3 regions of the Chitinimonas koreensis genome follow, and region 3 is predicted to be linked to each of the others. Evidence: predicted binding sites of a transcription regulator. Region 3 holds the regulator's gene; each other region holds the start of a gene.

Region 1 (6,882 bases), 950 kb from region 3:
CTGGTCGACAGCTTCCTCGGCGAACTGCGCACGATCGAGGCCAGGCTGGCCGGCCATTTCGCCCGGGACGAGACGCCGGACGCGCAGCGCGCGCTGCATACGCTCAAGGGCACCGCCGGCGCCTTCGGCGCGCTGGCGATCGCCTCCTGCGCCAAGACCATGGAGGCGCTGCTGCGCGAGGGCGAGGCGGGCCAGGCCGCGGCCAAGCTGCCCGAACTGGCGCGCGAGATCGCCGGCTTCGAGCCGCAGCTGGCGCGCTGGCTGGCCGACCACCCGCTGGCGGCCGAAGCGCCGCCGCCGACCCCGCCCGAACCGCCCGCCGCGGCCGAGATCGAGGCGCTGCTGGACCGGCTGCATGCGCGCAACCTGGCGGCGCTCGACGCTTTCGAGGCGCTCGCGCCGCGCCTGGCTGCCGTGCTGCCGGCCGGCGCGCTGGCCAGCCTGCGCCAGGCCTTCGACCGGCTCGATTTCGAGCGGGCGGCGCAGGAGATCGAGCGGCTTCTGCCCGGCGGCGCGGCGGCACGGCAAGACTAGCAGGCGCTCCGTCGATCGGCGGCCGCACTGTATCTACCGCCGCCGCCGCGCAGGCCCTACCATCGGGCCCTCCTCCCCGCCGTGCCCCGCCATGCCCGAACTCGCCCTGCTCGAATTGCTTCCCCTGGTCCTGCTCTCCTTCGCCGCCGGCCTGATCGACGCCGCGGTCGGCGGCGGCGGGCTGGTGCAGATTCCCGGCCTGTTCGCGGTGATGCCGCAGCAGCCGCCCGCCACGCTGTTCGGCACCAACAAGTTCGCCTCGGTGTTCGGCACCCTCACCGCCACCTGGCGCTACGCGCGCCACGTCGACATCGCCTGGAAGCTGGTGATCCCAGCCGCGGTCACCGCCTTCGCGCTGTCCTTCGCCGGCGCCGCCGCGGTCAGCTACCTGCCCAAGGAGCTGATGCGGCCGCTGGTGCTGGTGCTGCTGCTCGGCATGCTCGGCTACACGCTGTGGAAGAAGGATTTCGGCGCGCTGCACCGGCCCAGCCGCATCGGCCGGCGCGAGCTGGCCATCGCGCTGGCGATCGGCGGCGCGATCGGCTTCTACGACGGCTTCTTCGGCCCTGGCACCGGCAGCTTCCTGATCTTCCTGTTCATCCGCTTCTTCGGCTTCGACTTCCTGCGCGCCTCGAGCGCGGCCAAGGTGGTCAACGTCAGCACCAACCTGGCCGCGCTGTGCTTCTTCATCCCGCACGGCAACGTGCTCTACCACTACGCGATCCCGATGGCGGTCGCCAACATGTCCGGCGCGCTGGTCGGCACCCGGCTGGCGGTGGCCGGCGGCACGGCGCTGATCCGCAAGCTGTTCATCGCGCTGGTGACGGTGCTGATCGCCAAGCTGGCCTGGGATGTTGTAGGGCTGTGAAAAGTGAAAGGTGAAATGTGAAACGTGGACCCCATCCCCGCCCCAGCCCTCCCCTTGAAGGGGAGGGAGTCGCATTGCGACACGTTTAACGATCACGGCCCCTTGAAACGGGTGCGCCCTGCTCCTCCCCCTTCAAGGGGGCGGTTGGGGCGGCCGGCGTAGGCCGGGGATGGGGTCCGCATTTCACGTTTCACCTTTCACATTTCACTGCTTCTCAACACCGTTCGTCGCACCGAATTCCTTTTCGAATCAATCCGGATTGACCAATGACCAGTGGTCATTTATGGTTCGCACCCATCAAATGACCATTGGTCATCAACACAGGGGACAATCGGACATGCAAGACCTCAAGGGAAAATGGGCGCTGGTCACCGGCGCATCGAGCGGCTTCGGCAAGGACTTCGCCGCGCTGCTGGCCGAACGCGGCGCCAACCTGGTGCTGGCGGCGCGCCGTACCGAGCCGATGCAGGCGCTGGCCGACGAATTGCGCACCCGCCACGGCGTCGAGACGGTGGTCGAGGGCATCGACCTGGCGCGGCCGGGCGTCGGCGCCGAGCTCAAGCAGCGGCTCGACGCCCGCGGCATCGCCGTCGACGTGCTGATCAACAACGCCGGCTTCGGCGTCTACGGCCCCTTCCTCGACCAGCCGCTCGAGAAGACGCTCGAGATGCTGCAGCTCAACATGCTGAGCCTGACCGAGCTGACCCACGCGTTCGCCGGCGACATGGCGCGCCGCGGCGGCGGCCACGTGCTGCTGGTGGCCAGCATCGGCGGCTACCAGGCCACCCCGACCTACGCCGCCTACTCGGCCAGCAAGGCCTACGTGCTGCTGTTCGGCGAGGCGCTCCACACCGAGCTGGCGCCGCGCGGCGTCACCGTCAGCGTGCTGTCGCCCGGCATCACCGCCACCGGCTTCCTCGACGCCTCGGGCCAGCGGCCGACGCCCTACCAGCGGCTGATGATGATGCAGTCGCGGCCGGTGGCGCAGATCGGCCTCGCCGCGCTGTTCAAGGGCGTCCCCAGCGTGGTGCCGGGCCTGGGCAACAAGCTCACCATCCTGTCCAACCGGCTGGCGCCGCGCTCGCTGCAGAGCAAGGTGGCCTACCAGCTGATGAAGAACTAGCCGGGCCGCGCCTCCCGGCGAAGCTACAATCGCGCCCATGACCCAGCGCGCCCTTGCCCAAGACGACAAGCTGGCCCGCCGCGCCGCCATCCTGGCCGCCGCGCGCGGGCTGTTCCTGGCCGACAGCCACCAGCTGCCCTCCGCCGCCCGCATCGCCGAGGCGGCCGGGCTGGCCAAGGGCACGGTCTACCTGTACTTCCGCACCAAGGAAGAGATCTTCGTCGCCCTGCTGAGCGAGGAGCTCGGCAGTCTGCTGGCCGAGACCGCCGCGGTGTTCGAGGCGGCCACCGGCCGGGGCGAAGTCGTGCTGGCGCGCTTCATCGACCACTTCGTCGCCTACCTCGACGCCCACCCCGAGCTGATGCGGCTCGACGCGATGGCCTACAGCGTGCTCGAGCAGAACCTCAGCGACGAGCAGCTGCGCGTCTTCAAGCTCGACCTCACCCACGCGCTGGCGCGCGCCGGCGCCGCGGTCGACCGCGCGCTCGGCCTGCCGGACGGCCGCGGCGGCAGCCTGCTGCTGCGCAGCTACGCGCTGACCCGCGGGCTGTGGCAGTCGCTCGACTACCCGTGCAAGCTGCGCACGCTGCTGGCCGACCCGGTGTTCGCGCTGCTGCGGCCCGATTTCCGCAGCGAGCTGCCGCAAGCGCTGGCCGAGTACTGGCGCGGCGCGCTGGCGGCACCCTAGGGACATCGATTCCAAGGTTGCACCGCGGAGGACGCCGAGGACGCGGAGGGAAAAGCTGTCCCCCGTCCGTTTTCCTCCGTGTCCTCGGCGTCCTCCATGGTGAAAGCCTTCCCGGCCAGTGCAAGCGCGGCGAGGGTCGCTACAATGGCGCGGTCCGCTTCCCGCCCTGCCCTTCCCATGAACAAACCCTACAAACGCCCGGAATCGGTGCTGGTGGTGATCTACACCCGGCGCTGGAAGCCCTGATCATCGAACGCGCCGACGTGCGCCACGCCTGGCAGTCGGTCACCGGCAGCCTCGAGGCCGACGAACTGCCGCGCGACACCGCGCTGCGCGAGGTGAAGGAGGAAGTCGGCCTCGACGCCGCGCCGGCGCAGCTGCAGGACTGGGGCATCGTCAACGAGTGGGAGATCTACGAGGTCTGGCGCCACCGCTATGCGCCGGGCGTGTTGCGCAACACCGAGCACGTGTTCGGCCTCTTGGTGCCGGCGCGCTTCGAGCCGGTGCTGTCCGAGCGCGAGCACGTGCAATACCAGTGGCGCGACTGGCACGCCGCGGCCGAGGCGGTGTTCTCGCCCTCGAACGCCGAGGCGCTGCGGCTCTTGCCCGAGATGGCGGAGAAGTTCGCGATCGGCCTGGCGACGCAGGGCAACGCCTGAACGGGCCAGCGATCGGTGTCCGGTGATCGGCCATCGATCGATCATCGGCGACGCTGGAAATTTCATCCCCTAGGTCGGGCTTTACGCCCGACAGCGCCGCCTACCGAGGCCGCCGTCGGGCGTAAAGCCCGACCTACGACGAGCGTCGGCCATGCCGGAACGGGCTTGCGACGACACGGCGGCAAACAGGTCGCCGCCACGGCCGAGCGCAAGGCTTGATCCACCTCAAGGACCCCTCCGGCGGAACGCGGTTCAATGGTCACGTACCTTTCCGACCGGAGATGACCATGAACGTCCCGCTGCAAGACCTGCTCACCACCGATATCGGCATCCTCAGCCTGCTGACCATCGGCTTCATCGTCGGCATGGCCAGCTATATCGGCTGGTACGTGCGCAAGCATGTGCTGGCGGAGGAAGCCCGCATGGCCCATGACCCGCAGGCGCAGCAACGCCGCTGACGCCAGCCCGAACGCCGAACGCCGAACGCCGAACGCCGAACGCACATCATTGTAGGAGCGGCTTCAGCCGCGAATCGTGGAGACCGCCACCATCGGCGGCATTGCGACGATTCGCGGCTGAAGCCGCTCCTACGCATTCACGCCCACGCCTCGGCCGATCCGGCCGGGCCCGTACGTTCAAGCCGACGGCCCGCCTTTCGGCCCGCGGCCGTCGGCGTCCGGATCGACCTTATCGCCGCCGTCCGGACTGGCGCTGTCGTCATCCTGCAGGATGCGGTGCGCCGGCCCTCGAGGTCGTCGAACTGGCCGGCGCGCGTGGCCCACCAGAACAGGAGGCCGCCGCCGAGCGCGATCAGCACCGACAGCGGGATCAACAGGTAGAGGCTTTCCATGGCCGCTATTGTCCGCGCCCGGCGGCCGGCCGCGCCAGCCCCGTCGGCGCCGCCAGCCGGATCGCGTTGAGCACCACCAGCAGCGAGCTGGCCGCCATGCCGAGACTGGCCAGCCACGGCGTCACCCAGCCGGCCAGCGCCACCGGCAGCGCCACCAGGTTGTAGCCGAGCGCCCAGCCGAGGTTCTGCCGGATCACCGTGCGCGTGCGCCGCGCCGTGGCGACGCCGTCGGCCAAGGCGCCGAGCGGGCCGACCAGCACCAGGTCGCCGGCCGCCTGGGCCGACTCGGCGCCGCCGCCGACCGCCACCGAGACGTCGGCCGCCGCCAGCACCGGCGCGTCGTTCACCCCGTCGCCGACCATGATCACCCGCCGCCCCTGCGCCTGCAGCGCCTGCACGTAGGCCAGCTTGTCGGCCGGCAGCGCGCCGGCGCGCAACTGCCCGATGCCGAGCGCGGCCGCGACTGCGCGGGCCGGGCCTTCCGCGTCGCCGCTCAACAGATGCAGGCGCAGTGATTCGCCACCCGGTAAGGCAACCAGCTCGCGCAGCGCAGCGGCCGCCTCGGGCCGGATCGCGTCGCCGAGCGCGAAGCCGGCCAGCCAGGCCTCGGCGCTGGCCAGCCAGACCACGGTGTCGTCCCTGCGCCAGCCATCCGCCGCCGCCGGCCAGGGCGCGGCGCAGAAGCCGGCCACGTAGTCGCGCCGGCCGAGCCGGTAGCGCATGCCGTCGACGCTGGCCTCGACGCCGCCGCCGGCCTCGTTCAGGTAATCGGCGGCCTGCAGGCCGTCGGTGGAAACGTCGGCGCGCAGCGCCAGCGCCAGCGGGTGCTCGGACGCCGCCTCCAGCACCGCCGCCAGCCGCCGCGCCGGCCCGGCGCCGAGCGCCAGCGGCAGCGTATCGAGCAGCGCCGGCCGGCCCAGCGTCAGCGTGCCGGTCTTGTCGAACACCACGTCGGTCGCCGCCGCCAGCGTCTCCAGCGCATGGCCGCGGGTGACCAGGAGGCCGGCGCGCGCCAGCCGGCCGGTGGCGGCGGTCAGCGCCGCCGGCGTGGCCAGCGACAGCGCGCAGGGGCAGGAGATCACCAGCACCGCCACCGTGACCGGCAGCGCGTGCGCCGGATCGTGCGCCTGCCACCAGGCCCAGCCGGCCGCGGCCACCAGCAGCAGCGCCGCCACGAAGCCGCCGGCGACGCGGTCGGCCAGCTGCGCCAGCCGCGGCTTCTCGGCCAGCGCGCGGTCGAGCAGGCGCACGATGCCGGCCAGCTGGGTCTCCTGGCCGATGCGCAGCACCCGCAGCACCAGCGGCGCCGTGCCGTTGACCGCGCCGCCGATCACCGCGTCGCCGGGCCGCTTGGCCACCGGCCGGGCCTCGCCGGTCAGCAGCGCCTCGTCGGCCTCGCCCTCGCCTTCGAGCACCGTGCCGTCGGCCGGGTAGCGCTCGCCGGGCCGCACCAGCACCACGTCGCCGACCGCCAGCCGCGCCACCGGCGTCTCCTCGGCCTCGCGCGCCGCCGGCCAGCCGGCCAGCCGGTGGGCGAAGGCCGGGATCAGCTTGATCAGCGATTCGGCCGCCTCGCCGGCGCGGCGCCGCGCCATGCCCTCGAGGTAGCGGCCGCCGAGCAGCAGAAAGACGAACATCGACACCGAATCGAAATACACCTCGCCATGGCCGGTGAAGGTGGCGAGGCAACTGGCGAGGAAAGCGGCCCAGACGCCGATCAGCACCGGCACGTCCATGCCGACGCGGCCGCGCTTCAGATCGCGCCAGGCGCCGAGGTGGAAGGCCTGGCAGGAATACAGCACCACCGGCAGCGTCAGCACCAGGCTGGCCAGCTGCATCAGCTGCAGCATGCGCGGCGGGATCTCGTCGGCGCCGGCCAGGTAGACCGGCACCGCGTACATCATCACCTGCATCATCGACAGCCCGGCCAGCCACAGCCGGTTCAGCGCCGCCTTGCGCTCCTTCTGCCGCAGCGCGTCGTGCCGGCCCGGATCGTAGGGATGGGCGCGGTAGCCGATCGCGGCGACCGCGGCGAGGATGTCGGACAGCCGGATGCGCGCCTCGTCCCAGCGCACCCGGGCGCGCTGGGTACTGTAGTTGACGCTGGCTTCGAGCACGCCGGGCAGGCTCGCGAGATGGCGCTCGTTGAGCCAGATGCAG
Region 2 (6,882 bases), 2.5 Mb from region 3:
GCGAGGTCGAGAAGAACCGCTGGGACAACCTGCGCCACCTGACCGGCCACGACGAGCTCAAGTTCGTGCTGGTGCATCGCCACGACTACGAATGGGCGCGCGACCTGGTGCGCGACAACCAGCTGCAGGCGCTGTGCCCGCTGATCTTCAGCCCGGTGTGGGAATCGCTGCCGCCGCGCGAGCTGGCCGAGTGGGTGATCGCCGATCGGCTGCCGGTGCGGGTGCAGGTACAGCTGCACAAGATCCTGTGGGGCGACAAGCCGGGCGTGTGAGGCGCCGTCCCTCCGGTAGGAGCGGCTTTAGCCGCGAATGCCCGATGTAGCATGTCCATTCGCGGCTAAAGCCGCTCCTACACGAAGCTCCGGGCGATTCCGGAGCCGAGCTGCAAACCGATTCCGAGGATCCGAAATGAGCAAGAAAGCCGTCATCCTGCTGTCCGGCGGGCTCGATTCCGCCACCGTGCTGGCCATGGTGCGCAACCAGGGCTTCGAGGCCTATTGCCTGAGCTTCGACTACGGCCAGCGCCACAATGCCGAGCTGGCCGCCGCGCGGCGCGTGGCCGAGGCGCTCGGCGCCGCCCGCCATCACGTCGCCCGCATCGACCTGGCCGCCTTCGGCGGCTCGGCGCTGACCGACGCCAGCATCGAGGTGCCGACCGACGGCGTGAAGGAAGGCGAGATCCCGGTCACCTACGTGCCGGCGCGCAACACCATCATGCTGAGCTTCGCGCTCGGCTGGGCCGAAGTGCTCGGCGCCCGGGACATCTGCATCGGCGTCAACGCGGTCGACTACTCGGGCTACCCGGACTGCCGGCCCGAATACATCTCGGCCTTCGAGATGATGGCCAACCTGGCCACCCGGGTCGGCGTCGAGGGCGCCTCGCTACATATCCGCACGCCGCTGCTCAAGCTGTCCAAGGCCGAGATCATCCGCGCCGGCATGGCGCTCGGCGTCGACTACGGCCTGACCGTGAGCTGCTACCTGGCCGACGACGACGGCCGCGCCTGCGGCCGGTGCGATGCCTGCCGCCTGCGCCGGGCCGGCTTCGAGGCGGCCGGGGTGGCCGATCCGACGCGCTATCGCTGATGGCTTGAAGTCGGGAGATCGCCGATCGCGGCGGCAGGTCGGACTTCAGCCCGACCGCAAGGCCCGGTCGATCCGGGACCTCTTCGGAGCGAAGTCCGACCTGCCGGTGTCTCGGCGATCAGCCGACCGGCGGCAGGAAGCGCGCCAGCCATTGCAGCGCGGCCGCTTCGCTGTCGAAGGCCTGGAACGGGTAGGGCGGCCGCCGGTAGCGGCGGTAGAGCTGCACCGCCATGCGGGCCACCGGATTGCTGGCGATCACCGCCACCGCGACGGTGACCGCGCAGACCTCGGGACTGGCGCTGAAGGCCTCGGCCTCCGGCGTGGCGGTCATGGTGCCGCGGCCGGTCACCAGCACCGGCAGCGGTCGGTCGGCCAGCGCCAGGTGCTGACGATGGGCCGAACGGATGGCGGCGAGGTCGACGCGCGGATGCAGGCCGTAGTCGATGCGCAGGATGCCGTCGTCGCGCAGCCAGACCGCCGGGTAGTCGGGAGCGTCCATGCTCCCCATTCAAGCCGAGCGCCGCCGCCGCCGCCACCACAGCCGCATCCCCAGTAATACCGCCAGCGCGGCCGCGAACAGCGCCGGCTGGGTCAGGTCCTTCTTCACCAGCCACCAATAATGCAGCACGCCGAGGATCGCGATCGGATAGACCAGCCGGTGCAGCCGGCCCCAGTTGCGCTTGAGCCGCCGCATCATGCGGTCGGTCGAGGTCGCCGCCAGCGGGATCAGCAGCACGAAGGCGGCGAAGCCGACGGTGACGAAGGGCCGCTTGGCGATGTCGCGCACGATGGCGGCCAGGTCGAAGAACTGGTCGAGCCAGATGTAGGTGGTGAAGTGCAGGCAGGCGTAGAAGAAGGCGTACAGCCCGAGCATGCGGCGCAGCCGCAGCGGCTCGGGCCGGCCGGTGAGGCGCCGCAGCGGGGTCATGGCCAGCGTGATCAAGAGGAAGCTCAGCGTCCAGGTGCCGGTCGAGCGGGTGACGAACTCGATCGGGTTGACCGCGCCGCCGCTGGCGACGATCCAGACGGCGCGCGCCAGCGGCAGCAGGCAGAGGACGAAGAGGGCGGCTTTGAAATAGCTGAAGGTGCGCAGGTTCATGATGTTTTAGTCGTTCAAGGTCTGCCGCCCTGACGGCATAATTGCCCGGTCGCCGTTTGGATACGCCGGTTCGTATCCGATCGCCGGTGCAGGCGCCCGGCAAAGCCGGACGCTAGGCGGTCAGAGTCTGTTCCACCGCCGGCAATTCCCTGATCGATCCCGACTCCCCCGCCCTCGCCGCCGCGAGGGGCCTCGCTGCGCTCGTCGGCGGATGCTTCGACGCAAGTATCCGCCCGACGTGCGCCGAGTGATGCGCTTCGGCGGTATTCGACCATCCACGGATTTTTCCATGCAAAGCTGCATCGCCACCGCCCACCGCCTGGTCGTCAAGGTCGGCTCCTCCCTGGTCACCAACGACGGCCGCGGTCTCGACCACGCCGCGCTCAACCGCTGGGCGGCCGAGATCGCCGCGCTGTCGCGGCTCGGCCGCCAGGTGGTGCTGGTCAGCTCGGGCGCCATCGCCGAGGGCGTGGCGCGGCTCGGCTGGCCGCGCCGGCCGCACGCGGTGCACGAGTTGCAGGCGGCCGCCGCGGTTGGCCAGATGGGCCTGGTCGAGGCCTACGAGCGCGGCTTCAAGGCCCACGGCCTCAAGACCGCCCAGATCCTGCTGACCCACGAGGACCTGGCCGACCGCACCCGTTACCTCAATGCGCGCTCGACGCTGCTGACCCTGCTCGACCTCGGCGTGATCCCGATCATCAACGAGAACGACACGGTGTCGACCGACGAGATCAAGGTCGGCGACAACGACACGCTCGGCGCGCTGGTGACCAACCTGATCGACGCCGACGCGCTGGTGATCCTGACCGACCAGCGCGGCCTCTACCGTGCCGATCCGCGCAAGGTGCCGGACGCCGAGTTCGTCCACGAATACCCGGCCGGCCGGCCCGAGCTGGAGGCGATGGCCGGCGGCGCCGGCAGCGGCGTCGGCACCGGCGGCATGTACACCAAGATCGTCGCCGCCAAGCGCGCCGCCCGCAGCGGCGCCAGCACGGTGATCGCCAGCGGCCGCGAGGAGCGCGTGCTGACCCGGCTGGCGGCCGGCGAAGCGATCGGCACCCAGCTCAGCGCCGGCCAGAGCCGCATGGCGGCGCGCAAGCAATGGCTGGCCGACCACCTGCAGGTGCGCGGCACGCTGGTGCTCGACGCCGGCGCGGTGCGCGCGGTGGCGCAGCAGGGCACCAGCCTGCTGCCGATCGGGGTGGCCAGCGTCGACGGCGATTTCCTGCGCGGCGAGATGGTGCGCTGCATCGGCCCCGACGGCGCCGAGATCGCGCGCGGCCTGTGCAACTACGACGCGGCCGACGCGCGCCGCATCGTGCGCCTGCCGACCGGCCAGATCGAGGCGGTGCTCGGCTTCGTCGACGAGCCCGAGCTGATCCACCGCGACAACCTGGTGGTGCTGGGATGACGGCCGCTCACGACGATGCGGCCCTGATCGCCGCAGTGCTCGAATTCTGGTTCGCCGGCGGCGATGCGCCGCGGCAGGCCTGGTTCGTCAAGGACCCGGCCTTCGACGCCGCGATCGCCGCCCGCTTCGGCGAGCAGGTCGCGGCCGCCCAGGCCGGCGGCTTGCAGCACTGGCGCGCCACGCCCGACGGGCTGCTGGCCTACCTGCTGCTGCTCGACCAGTTCAGCCGCAACATCTACCGCGACACGCCGCGCGCCTTCGCCGGCGATGCGCTGGCGCTGGCCGCCGCCCATGCGGCGCTCGAGGCCGGCGTCGACCGGACGCTGCCGCCGGTGCGCCGCGTGTTCGTCTACCTGCCGCTGGAGCATGCCGAATCGTTGGCCGAGCAGGACCGCTCGGTGGCGCTGTTCGAAGCGCTGGCGGCCGAGTGGCCGGCCGGGGCGAACTACCTCGACTACGCGCAGCGCCACCGCGAGGTGATCGCGCGCTTCGGCCGCTTTCCGCATCGCAATGCTGTGCTGGGTCGCGAGGCGACCGCTGAAGAGCAGGTTTATCTGGCGCAGCCGGGGAGTGGCTTCTAGGGCCGCGTAGAAAGATTTAGTCTCTGCCGCTGGCCGCTTTATCCCTTCTCCCGCGCGCGGGAGAAGGTGGTCCGAAGGACCGGATGAGGGCCGGTTCATCAAACTACAGCCCTCACCCCACCCCGCTTCTGCTACGCAGAAGCGGGTGCTCTCCCGTGCACGGGAGAGGGGCTGATCGACCCAGCTTTGTTTGAAGGCAGGCAGTAAAAAAGCCGGGCAAACCCGGCCAATGCCTGCGTGCGTCGATCTGTTCAGGCCCGGTCGGTCAGGGCCCGCAATTCTTCCCGCAGCGCGCTGCGCTGCTGCCTCATCTGCGCCAGCACCGGCTCGTCCAGCGGCGCCTCGCCGTATTCGATGCGGGCGATCGCCTGGTCGAGCATCAGGTAGTCGTCGGCCAGTCGGGCGAATTCGCCGCGGCCCGGTTCGGCGGCCGGCCGGGGTTCGGCGGACGGGTGGGGCGTCTCCATCGGCGTGCTCCTGGGTTCGATGCCATGCAGCGTAGCGGCGCAGCCACGCGCCGGACTTGACCCAGGTCAAGCGCTTGTGGCGGCCGGGCGCCGCGCCGACAATCGCGCCGGTCCAATTCGCGAGTCCCGCCATGTCCTTCCTGCGCCGCCTGCTGTTGCTGCTCGCCGTCCTGCCGGCCCTGGCCGACGATCCGGGCGGCGCACCGGCGGGCGAGCCGCCCGGCGACGACGGCCCCTACGTGTTCCTGCGCGCCGGCGCCGAGCAGGCGGTCTGGCTGTGCGACGGCGAAGTGCGCCGCCAGCCGCTGCCGCCTTCGCGCCTGCTGGTGCCGCCGTGCGGCGCGCTCGGCCGCCTGGCGGTGAACGCCGCCGACGCGCCGGCGCCCGACCGGTTGCCGGCGCCGGTGCGCTGGGCGGCGGTGTCGGATATCCACGGCCAGGCTGGCCTGCTGCTCACGCTGCTGGCGCGCCACGGCATCGTCGACGAGCACGGCGACTGGGCCTGGGGCGAGGGCGTGCTGGTGATCGCCGGCGACGTGTTCGACCGCGGGCCGACGGTGAACGAGGCGCTGTGGAGCCTCTACCGGTTGGCCCAGCAGGCGCGCGCGGCCGGCGGCGCGGTGCATGCGCTGCTCGGCAACCACGAGACCATGGTGCTGGCCGGCGACCTGCGCTACATCCATCCGCGCTACCGGGCGGTGGCCGAGCGGCTCGGCGAGACCTACTCCGGCCTGTACGGCGCCGATACCGCGCTGGGCCGCTGGCTGCGCAGCCGCGCGACGGTGCTCAAGCTCGGCGACACGGTGTTCCTGCACGGCGGCCTGCATCCGGCGCTGGCGGCGCAGCCGATCGACCTGGCGGCGATCAACGCCGGCATCCGCGCCGGGCTGGGCCTGTCCAGGCAGGCGCTGGCGGCCGACCCGGCCGCGGCCGCGCTGTTCGGCCGCGACGGGCCGCTGTGGTACCGCGGCTACTTCCTGGCCCCGCGCGCGACCGCGGCCGAGATCGATGCGCTGCTGGCGCGGCTCGGCGCGCAGCGCATCGTGGTCGGCCATACCACCCAGGCCGAGGTGCGCTCGCTGTACGGCGGCAAGGTGGTCGGCATCGATGCCGGGCTGAAGGACGGCGAGCGCGGCGAACTGCTGCTGTGGGACAACGGGCAGCTGTGGCGCGGGCTCAGCGATGGGCGGCGGCTGCCGTTGCCGGCGGGGGCGGATGACGGGAGCGGGGCGATCGAGATGGATTGAGGCGGGTTGCGAGCTGGCGTTACCGGCGATCAGGAATGGCCGAACCACTTCGCCTGCAACGCCGCCGATTTGCCGTCGAGTTCCGCCGCCAGCGCCGCATCGCGTTCCGGCTCTCCGCGCCTACGGATTTCCGCCAGCAGCGCCGCGCTGTCGCGCCGGTAACCGGCCATCGCCGCGGCATGGCGCGCGTCGGCCGCGTCCTGGGCGGCCAGCCGCCCGGCCATCTCGGCGCCGAGGTAGTCGCGCCGCAAGGCCTGCCGCACCGCCGCGCGCTGGTCCGCCGGCAGGCCGGACTCGGCCGCCAGCTGCGCCCAGTACAGCCGTTCGCTCGGCGTCTCCGCCTGCGCCAGGGTGTCGTAGTAGTCGCCATAGGCCTGCCGCCGCAGCGCTTCGATCCGCGCCTGGCGTTCCGCCTGCGGCAGCCGCGCCGCCTCGCCGGCGGCGAAGTCGCGCGCGGCGATCTGGAAGCCGAGCCGCGCCTCCTCCTCGCCGTACAGCAGCCTGGCCATGTCGGCGCCGGCCAGCTCGCGCCGCGCCGCGCTGACCGCGGCCAGCCGTTCGGCCAGCGGCCGGTCGGTGCTTTGCACCAGTGCGCCGAGCCCGTGCTCGACCGTCTCCTTCAGCGTCAGCGCCCGCCGCAGCCGGGCCGCGTCGGCCGGCGCCAGCCGGGCCAGGTCGGCGTCGGGCCAGCCGCGGCAGCGCGCGTCGTCGCGGCGGTCGGCGCAGTCGCGCCGCACCGCCTCCAGCAGCGGCAGCAGCGAGCGGCGGCCGGCCAGTACCGCCTGCAGCGCCGACTGGCGCCGGGCCGGGTCGCTCCAGTCGCCGGCCGCTGCCGCGGCGGCCGGCGGCCGCTCGAACAGGCCCTGGCCGGTGGCCGCGGCTTGCACGGTTCCGTCGGCCTGCGCTGCGCCGTCGGCTGGCGCCGCCGCGCGCCAGTCGTCCGGCGGCCCGGCCAGGCGCCAGGCCGCCAGGCCCAGCGCGGCGGCCAGCA
Region 3 (6,882 bases):
CCCTCTACACCCTGGTCCGGCAGGCCGGCGACAGCTGGCTGGCGCATGCCGAGGACGGCCACCCGGTCCTGCTGCTGCGCGATCCCGGCCTGCCCGACGATTTCCCCCTCCATCCCGGCGGCCACGCCGTGCTCGCCCCGCTCGAAGGCCGCGCCGAGATCGACGGCGAGCGCTGGCTCGCCTACGGCTGGGGTGCCGGCGCCTCGCTGGCCGAACGGCTGGCGGCCGGCGCGCTGCCGCGGCTCCAGGCGGCGCGGCTGGCGCTGCGCCTGCTCGACGGCCTGGCGCATGCGCGGCTGGTCGGCTGGCGCATCGGCCTCATTGCGGCCGAGCGCGTGCTGCTCGGCGCCGATGGTCAACCGCTGCTGGCTGCCCGGTTGCCCGACGACGCGGTGGGCGAGGACCCGGTGCGCGGCATCGGCGAGCTGCTCTACCAGATGCTGACGGCGCGGCTGCCGCTGGCCAACGAGCGCGGCGAGGTCGCGCTGCCGTCCGCCTTCGCCGACGGCCTCGATCCGCGGCTCGAAGGCATCGTGCTCGGCGCGCTCGGCGAGGCCGGCTTTCCGCGCTACGGCCATCCGCTCGATTTGCGCGCCGCGCTGGCCGACTACCTGGCCGAGATGGAGGCGCTGAGCACCGCGGCGCAGCAGGATGACAGCCCGGCCGGCTTGCTGCTGGGCCGCATGGGCAAGACCGACGACTTCCCGGCGCTGTCGCGCGCGGTCGGAGCCATCAGCCGGGTCGCTGCGGCCGACAGCGAGAAGCTGCAGGCGCTGGCGACGGTGATCCTGCGCGACTTCTCGCTCACCAACAAAGTGCTCCGGCTGGCCAATTCGGCCAGCTACGGCCAGTTCGGCGGCACCATCAGCACCATCTCGCGCGCGGTCATGGTGCTCGGCTTCGACACCATCAAGGCGCTGACGCTGACCCTGGTGCTGATCGAGCGGCTGAGCGACCACGCGCTCGCCGACGAGCTCAAGGACGAGGTCGCGCGCGCCTTCTTCGCCAGCGTGATCGCGCGCCAGCTGGCCGAGCGCACCGGCTACCGCGACCTCGAGGAGGCGAGGGTGGCCGGCATGTTCCACCGGCTCGGCCGCTTGCTGGCGCTGTACTACTTCCACGACGAGAGCCGCGAGATCGCCCGCCTGATCGAGGCCGGCGAGACCGAGGAGCGCGCTATCCGCAGCCAGCTCGGCGCCAGTTACGAGGAGCTCGGCATGGCGGTCGCGCGCAGCTGGCACCTGCCCGACAAGCTGGTCGGCAGCATGGCGCTGGAGGACGCCAAGCCGCGCTCGCCGCGCCACGACGGCGACTGGCTGCGGCTCTATGCCAACGCCGGCAGCGCGCTGATGCGGGCGATGCTGGCCGAGGACGAGGGCCAGCGCTTCGCCAGCTTCCTGCGCGTGCGCGACGGCCATGCCGTGGCGATGCGGCTGACCGAGCGCGACCTGCGGTTGGCGGTCGACGAGGCGGCACGCGAGACGCTGCGCGAGGCGGCCATCTTCGGCCTGGAAACCCAGTCCGAGGGCACCCTGGCGCGGCTGCGCAAGCTCGGCGGGCTGCCGCGCGGCGGCATGGCGGCGGCCGAGTCCGGGCTGGAGGAGCCGGCACCGGCCGAGGAAGAGGCGGCGCCGGCGGTCGACCGGCCCGAAGTTGTCGAGGTGCTGGCCAGCTGCGTGCAGGACGTCACCGAGACCCTGGTCGGCGATTTCCGTCTCAACGACCTGCTGCGCATGATCCTGGAGACGCTCTACCGCAGCCTCGGCGTGCGCCGGGTGCTGCTGGCGACGCGCAGCGTGCAGCGCAACGCGGTGGTCGGCCGCTTCGGCTTCGGCGACGACATCGAATCGTTTCTCGAACGCTTCCAGCTGCCGCTCGACGACAGCGGCGACCTGTTCCGCACCGCGCTGAGTCGCAATCGCGACGAGCTGGTCGACGACATCGACCACCCGGCGGTGCGCGAGCGCATCCCGGCCTGGTTCCGCCAGCTCGGCGCCGGCCGCAGCTTCCTCCTGCTGCCGGTGGTCATCGACCGCAAGGTGGTCGGCCTGTTCTACGCCGACCAGGACGCGCCGGGCAGCCTGCGGCTCGGTCCCAAGGAACTGGGCCTGTGCAAGGCGCTGCGCAACCAGGCCGTGCTGGCGATCCGCCACAAGACGCCGCCCGTCGCCGGAGCCTGATTGCGCTGCCGCATTAGATTTTTTGCTCGAATTTTTAATCTGTTGTTAACAAAGGATAAAAGTACGGATCGATGATTTTGTGCAACGCACAAAAAAGAGCTTGACGGTGAACCGGGCGCTGACCATAATGGTCTCATGCTGCGGTGCAAAAGAGACCATGTGCACGGCACATTCCACCGACAATCAGCCAGGAGAAGACCCATGTTCGCAACCTCCGATTTCGCCGCCCTCGGCCAAGCACAACTCGAAAAATCCATCCGTCTGTCCAATATCGCCCTGTCCGGTGTCGAGCGCCTCGTCACCCTGCAGCTCGACGTCGCCCGCGAACTGCTGAGCGAAAACACCGCCACCGCCAAGGCCCTGACCGAAGTCAAGGACGTGCAAGGCCTGCTGTCGCTGCAGCAGCAGCTGTCGCAGCCGGTGGTCGACAAGGCCCTGGCCGTCGCCAAGAACGTCTACGAAGCGGCCAGCAGCACCCAGGCCGAACTCGGCGCCTTCGTCGAAGAACAGGTCATCGAATTCAACAAGGGCTTGGTCACCACGCTGGACAAGGCCGTGAAGCAGGCTCCGGCCGGCTCCGAGATCGTCGTCTCGGCCGTCAAGACCGCCGTCGCCACCGCCGCTTCGGCCTACGACACGGTCGCCAAGACCGCCAAGAAGGTCACCAGCGACTTCGCCGAAGCCAGCGTCGCCGCCGCCGAAACCTCGGCCAAGGCCGCTGCCGGCGTTGCCAAGACCTCGGCTCGCAAGGCTTCGCCCGCTGCCGCGGTCTGATCGATCGCCGGTCGCGCCGCCTCGGCGGTGCGACGGATCGAACGAAAAAACCCACGCTTCGGCGTGGGTTTTTTCATGTCCGTCATCCGGGCGCTTCAGGATGCGGGCGGAGTGCCTCGAGCGCCGGATGACGGTACGTTGCCGGCCGATTGCCGACCCAGCCAGCGCAGCAGTTGCGCCAGCTTGCAGGCCGGCGAATCGGTTTCGGCGGCGCCGGGCGGCGTCAGCATGAACAGCGGCGGCAGGGGTTGCGCCGCGCAGTAGGGCCGGCGATCGGATTCGTGGTCCAGATAGCGCCCGGCGCGCTCGGCCAGCGCCCGCAGCAAGTCCTGCTGGCCTTGCCACCAGCCGCTGGGCGCCTGGCCCAGCGGCGCCATCATCAGGCCGGACAACTGGCCGATGCCGCCGCCGAGCATGGCCGCCAGGTCGGCCAGCAGCCGTGGTGCGGCCAGATCGCCGGCATGCAGCCAGCCACCGGCGGCCGGCGCCAGCGCGTCGAGCAGCGCACCGGCCTGCGCCACCGGCCCGGCTTCGCCGCCGACGGCGAGCAGGAAGCCGTGCTCCACGCCGAACGGACTGTCCTGCCAGGCGATCCGGATGCGCTGCGGATGATCGGGCAAGGGGGATGCATCGCCGAGCTCGACGACCAAGTCGCCGGCGGCGAGAGGGCAGGGCGGCGGGCCGCCGAGCAACCAGAGCTGCGGCCCGGCCGGCGCGACGCCCCCGGGCGGCGCGGACCAGCCCGGCGGCATCTGCGCATCGAGACACCAGCCCGCCTTGCCCTGCCGCGCCAACCGGGCCGCCAGCGTGGCCGGCAGGTCACAGGCGATCAGCTGCACGCCGGTCCGCCGCCCTCGCACAGCAGGCGGCTCACGGCCGGCTGGGCCAGGTGGTCGAGGAACCAGCGCAGCGCATTGCCGCGCGCCTTGGTCGGCCAGGCGACATGCAGCTTGGCGACCTGCTTGGCTTCCTCGCACTGCAGCGCGACCAGGCGGCCGGCATCGATATGCGGCTGGGCGATGCGGCGCGGCAGGAAGCCCACGCCGAGGCCGGCCAGCTGGGCGGCCAGCTTGTCGGCCTGGGTCGATACCGTCAGCGTCGGCTGGCCGGTCAGCAGGCCCGAGGTGCGCGGCGGCAGCGTGCGCGAGCTGTCGGCCACGCTGACCGCGCGGTGCGTGCGGACCGCCTGGATCGGCACCGGCTGCGGCTCGCGCGCCAGCGGATGGTGCGGCGCGGCGGCCAGCACGAATTCGACCTCGCCCAGCGGCTGGCTCTTGAAGCCGCCGCCGGGCGGCGCATCGTCGGGTGCGCCGATGGCGAGGTCGGCACGGCCGGTGTAGAGCGCATCCCAGGCGCCGCCGAAGGCCTCGTGCGAGAAGCGCAGCCGGGTCTCGCCGCCGATGCCGTCGAAGGCCGCGACCGAGCCGAGCAGGGCGCCGAAATCGACCAGGTCGCCGACCGCGATGCGCAGCTCGGGCTCCCAGCCGGTGGCGACGCGCTTGACGCGCGCCTCGAGCGCGGCGGCGGCGTCGAGCAGCGGGCGGCCTTCGCGCAACAGTTCCTGGCCGGCCGGCGTCAGCCGCGCACGGTGGCCGCTGCGGTCGAAGATCAGCACGTCGAGGTCCTGCTCGAGCTTCTGGATCGTGTAGGTGATCGCGGACGGCACGCGGTGCAGCTCGGCCGCCGCAGCGGCGAAGCTGCCCTTGCGATCGATGGCGTCGAGTACGACCAGCGCATCCAGGGATAGACGCATGTCAGGAATTCCGAAGCGGGCAACTGCATGGCAGGCAAGGAATGTTACGTCTCGATTATGGGCGAGCGGCGCAGCTTTGCCGACCTGTATTTCGATTTTATTGAACTCGTGCTGCATCGCAGCATCCAATCGGGGCGTAGAGCCTTGATCGAAAAGGGCTTTGCCGCTGCCCCGGGCAGGCGTTAGGATCGCCCCACGACGTCGGCGTCAGACCGATCCCAGGTAGTCAATTCAGGGGTGCAGAGTGCAAAAAGACATGGAGACATTGCACATGAAGTTGAAGTCGATCCTGGTGCTGTGGCCGTCCTTCCTGGTGGCCGGCATCCTCAACAGCCTGTTCTTCACCTTGTTCGATCCGCTCGAACTGACCTTCCAGGGCGAGCCGCTGTTCGAAACTCGCGTCATGGCCTATTCGATCGGTTTCTTCGTCTGCTGGCTGTTCGCCGGCCTGTCGAGCGGGCTGACGCTGTTCTTCGAGCGCGATCGCGAGCAATTGAACCGTTACTGTCCGGTCGATTTCAGCAAGCCGCAGCAAGATCACGATCCAGGCACGCTGGCGCATTGAAGGTGCGGCAGGCGGACAAAAGGCGACCCTCGGGTCGCCTTTTTCGTGGCCGCGCGGAGTTCAGTTGCGGGCGCAGCCCGACAGCAGCTGCTTGAGCGCCGGCAGGTCGCGCAGGGTGATCTGCTTGCCCTGCACGGCGATCAGGCCGTCGGTCTGGAACTTGGAGAAGGTGCGGCTGACGGTTTCGAGCTTCATGCCGAGGAAGCTGCCGATCTCCTCGCGCGTCATGCGCAGGTGGAAGCCGCTGGACGAGAAGCCGCGCGCGCCGAGCCGCTGCGACAGGTTGAGCAGGAAGGCGGCCAGCCGTTCCTCGGCGCGCATATTGCCCAGCAGCAGCATCACGCCCTGGTCGCGCACGATCTCGCGGCTCATCAGCTTGTAGAAATGCCGCGTCAGCGCCGGGATGTCCTTGGACAGCGATTCGAGCTGCTCGAACGGCAGCTCGCACACCTCGCAGTCCTCCAGCGCGATCGCGGTGCAGGCATGGCGCTCGCCGCCGAGCGCGTCGAGCCCGATCAGCTCGCCCGACATGTGGAAGCCGGTGACCTGCTCGCGGCCGTCCTCCGACAGCACCACGGTCTTGAAGAAACCGGTGCGCACCGCGTAGAGCGAGCGGAACGGATCGTCGGTGCGGAACAGCGCCTCGCCGCGCTTGACCGGGATGCGCTGCTTGATGATCTGGTCGAGCTGCGACAGCTCGTCGTGCTCGAGGCCGATCGGCAGGCAGAGCTCGCGCAGGCTGCAGCCGGCGCAGATGTTCTTGAGTTCGTGGGCGGGGAACAGGGTGGTCATATGGCGTTCGGATGGATGGCTTGACCCAGGTCAACGCCGCAAGTTTGACGCCTCCCTAGACTGCGAACAAGCCAAGCCCGAGCCTGACCGATGCAGATCCCGTTCAACGACGACCCCACCGCGCTCGAATTCGACCCGGAACTGGTCCGTCGCCACGATGGGCCGGGACCGCGCTACACCTCGTATCCGACCGCCGACCGCTTCGTCGAGGAATTCGACGAAGCGCGCTACCGCTGTGCGGTCGACGCGCGGCGCATGGCCGGCGCCGGCCGGCCGCTGTCGCTCTACGTCCACCTGCCGTTCTGCGGCACCGCCTGCTATTACTGCGCCTGCAACAAGATCGTCACCGAGGACCGCGGCCAGGCCGACGCCTACCTCGACGCGCTCGAGCAGGAGATCGTCATGCAGGCCAGGCTGTTCGGCCGCGAGGCGCCGGTGACCCAGCTGCACCTCGGCGGCGGTACGCCGACCTTCCTCACCGACGCCCAGCTCGAGCGGCTGATGCGCATGCTGACCGTGGCCTTCTCGATCGCGCCCGATGCCGAGCGCTCGGTCGAGATCGATCCGCGCCAGCTCGGCGAGCACACGCTGGCACTGCTGGCCGGCCACGGTTTCAAGCGCATGAGCATCGGCGTGCAGGATCTCGACCCGGCCGTGCAGGCCGCCATCAACCGGGTGCAGCCGGCCGGCCAGACCGCCGCCGTGCTCGATGCCGGCCGCGCGCTCGGCTACCGCTCGATCAATCTCGACCTGATCTACGGCCTGCCGTTGCAGACGCCGGACAGCCTCGCCGTCACGCTGGAACAAGTAAAAGCCTG

What was found. Region 3 encodes FNR, which switches genes on or off when oxygen is low (the NO sensors DNR and NnrR bind a similar motif). Its sites were predicted from a motif close to TTGATNNNNATCAA; they were not measured.
Region 1: a site for FNR is predicted at 4,088-4,101, ahead of H9L41_RS16270 (DUF3149 domain-containing protein). Genes of this name have one in related genera too.
Region 2: a site for FNR is predicted at 4,701-4,714, ahead of H9L41_RS23435 (HP1242/YdcH family protein). Genes of this name have one in related genera too.

The regions. Positions count from the first base shown of each region.
Region 1 covers NZ_CP060704.1:3,901,028-3,907,909, forward strand. The annotation lists gene H9L41_RS16245 (PAS domain S-box protein) at 1-534, shown strand, start outside; gene H9L41_RS16250 (sulfite exporter TauE/SafE family protein) at 626-1,402, shown strand; gene H9L41_RS16255 (SDR family NAD(P)-dependent oxidoreductase) at 1,740-2,525, shown strand; gene H9L41_RS16260 (TetR/AcrR family transcriptional regulator) at 2,563-3,213, shown strand; gene nudB (dihydroneopterin triphosphate diphosphatase) at 3,477-3,872, shown strand; gene H9L41_RS16270 (DUF3149 domain-containing protein) at 4,160-4,330, shown strand; partial or broken gene ccoS (cbb3-type cytochrome oxidase assembly protein CcoS) at 4,508-4,722, opposite strand; gene H9L41_RS16280 (heavy metal translocating P-type ATPase) at 4,728-6,882, opposite strand, start outside.
Region 2 covers NZ_CP060704.1:5,499,783-5,506,664, reverse strand. The annotation lists gene queE (7-carboxy-7-deazaguanine synthase QueE) at 1-272, shown strand, start outside; gene queC (7-cyano-7-deazaguanine synthase QueC) at 409-1,086, shown strand; gene H9L41_RS23455 (DUF7793 family protein) at 1,205-1,585, opposite strand; gene msrQ (protein-methionine-sulfoxide reductase heme-binding subunit MsrQ) at 1,595-2,185, opposite strand; gene proB (glutamate 5-kinase) at 2,475-3,596, shown strand; gene H9L41_RS23440 (DUF924 family protein) at 3,593-4,177, shown strand; gene H9L41_RS23435 (HP1242/YdcH family protein) at 4,429-4,644, opposite strand; gene H9L41_RS23430 (metallophosphoesterase) at 4,776-5,891, shown strand; gene H9L41_RS23425 (lipase secretion chaperone) at 5,921-6,882, opposite strand, start outside.
Region 3 covers NZ_CP060704.1:2,950,963-2,957,844, reverse strand. The annotation lists gene H9L41_RS12370 (HDOD domain-containing protein) at 1-2,180, shown strand, start outside; gene H9L41_RS12365 (phasin family protein) at 2,382-2,954, shown strand; gene H9L41_RS12360 (hypothetical protein) at 3,050-3,793, opposite strand; gene H9L41_RS12355 (LysR family transcriptional regulator) at 3,784-4,707, opposite strand; gene H9L41_RS12350 (hypothetical protein) at 4,735-4,893, shown strand; gene H9L41_RS12345 (hypothetical protein) at 4,979-5,272, shown strand; gene fnr (fumarate/nitrate reduction transcriptional regulator Fnr) at 5,333-6,064, opposite strand; gene hemN (oxygen-independent coproporphyrinogen III oxidase) at 6,155-6,882, shown strand, end outside.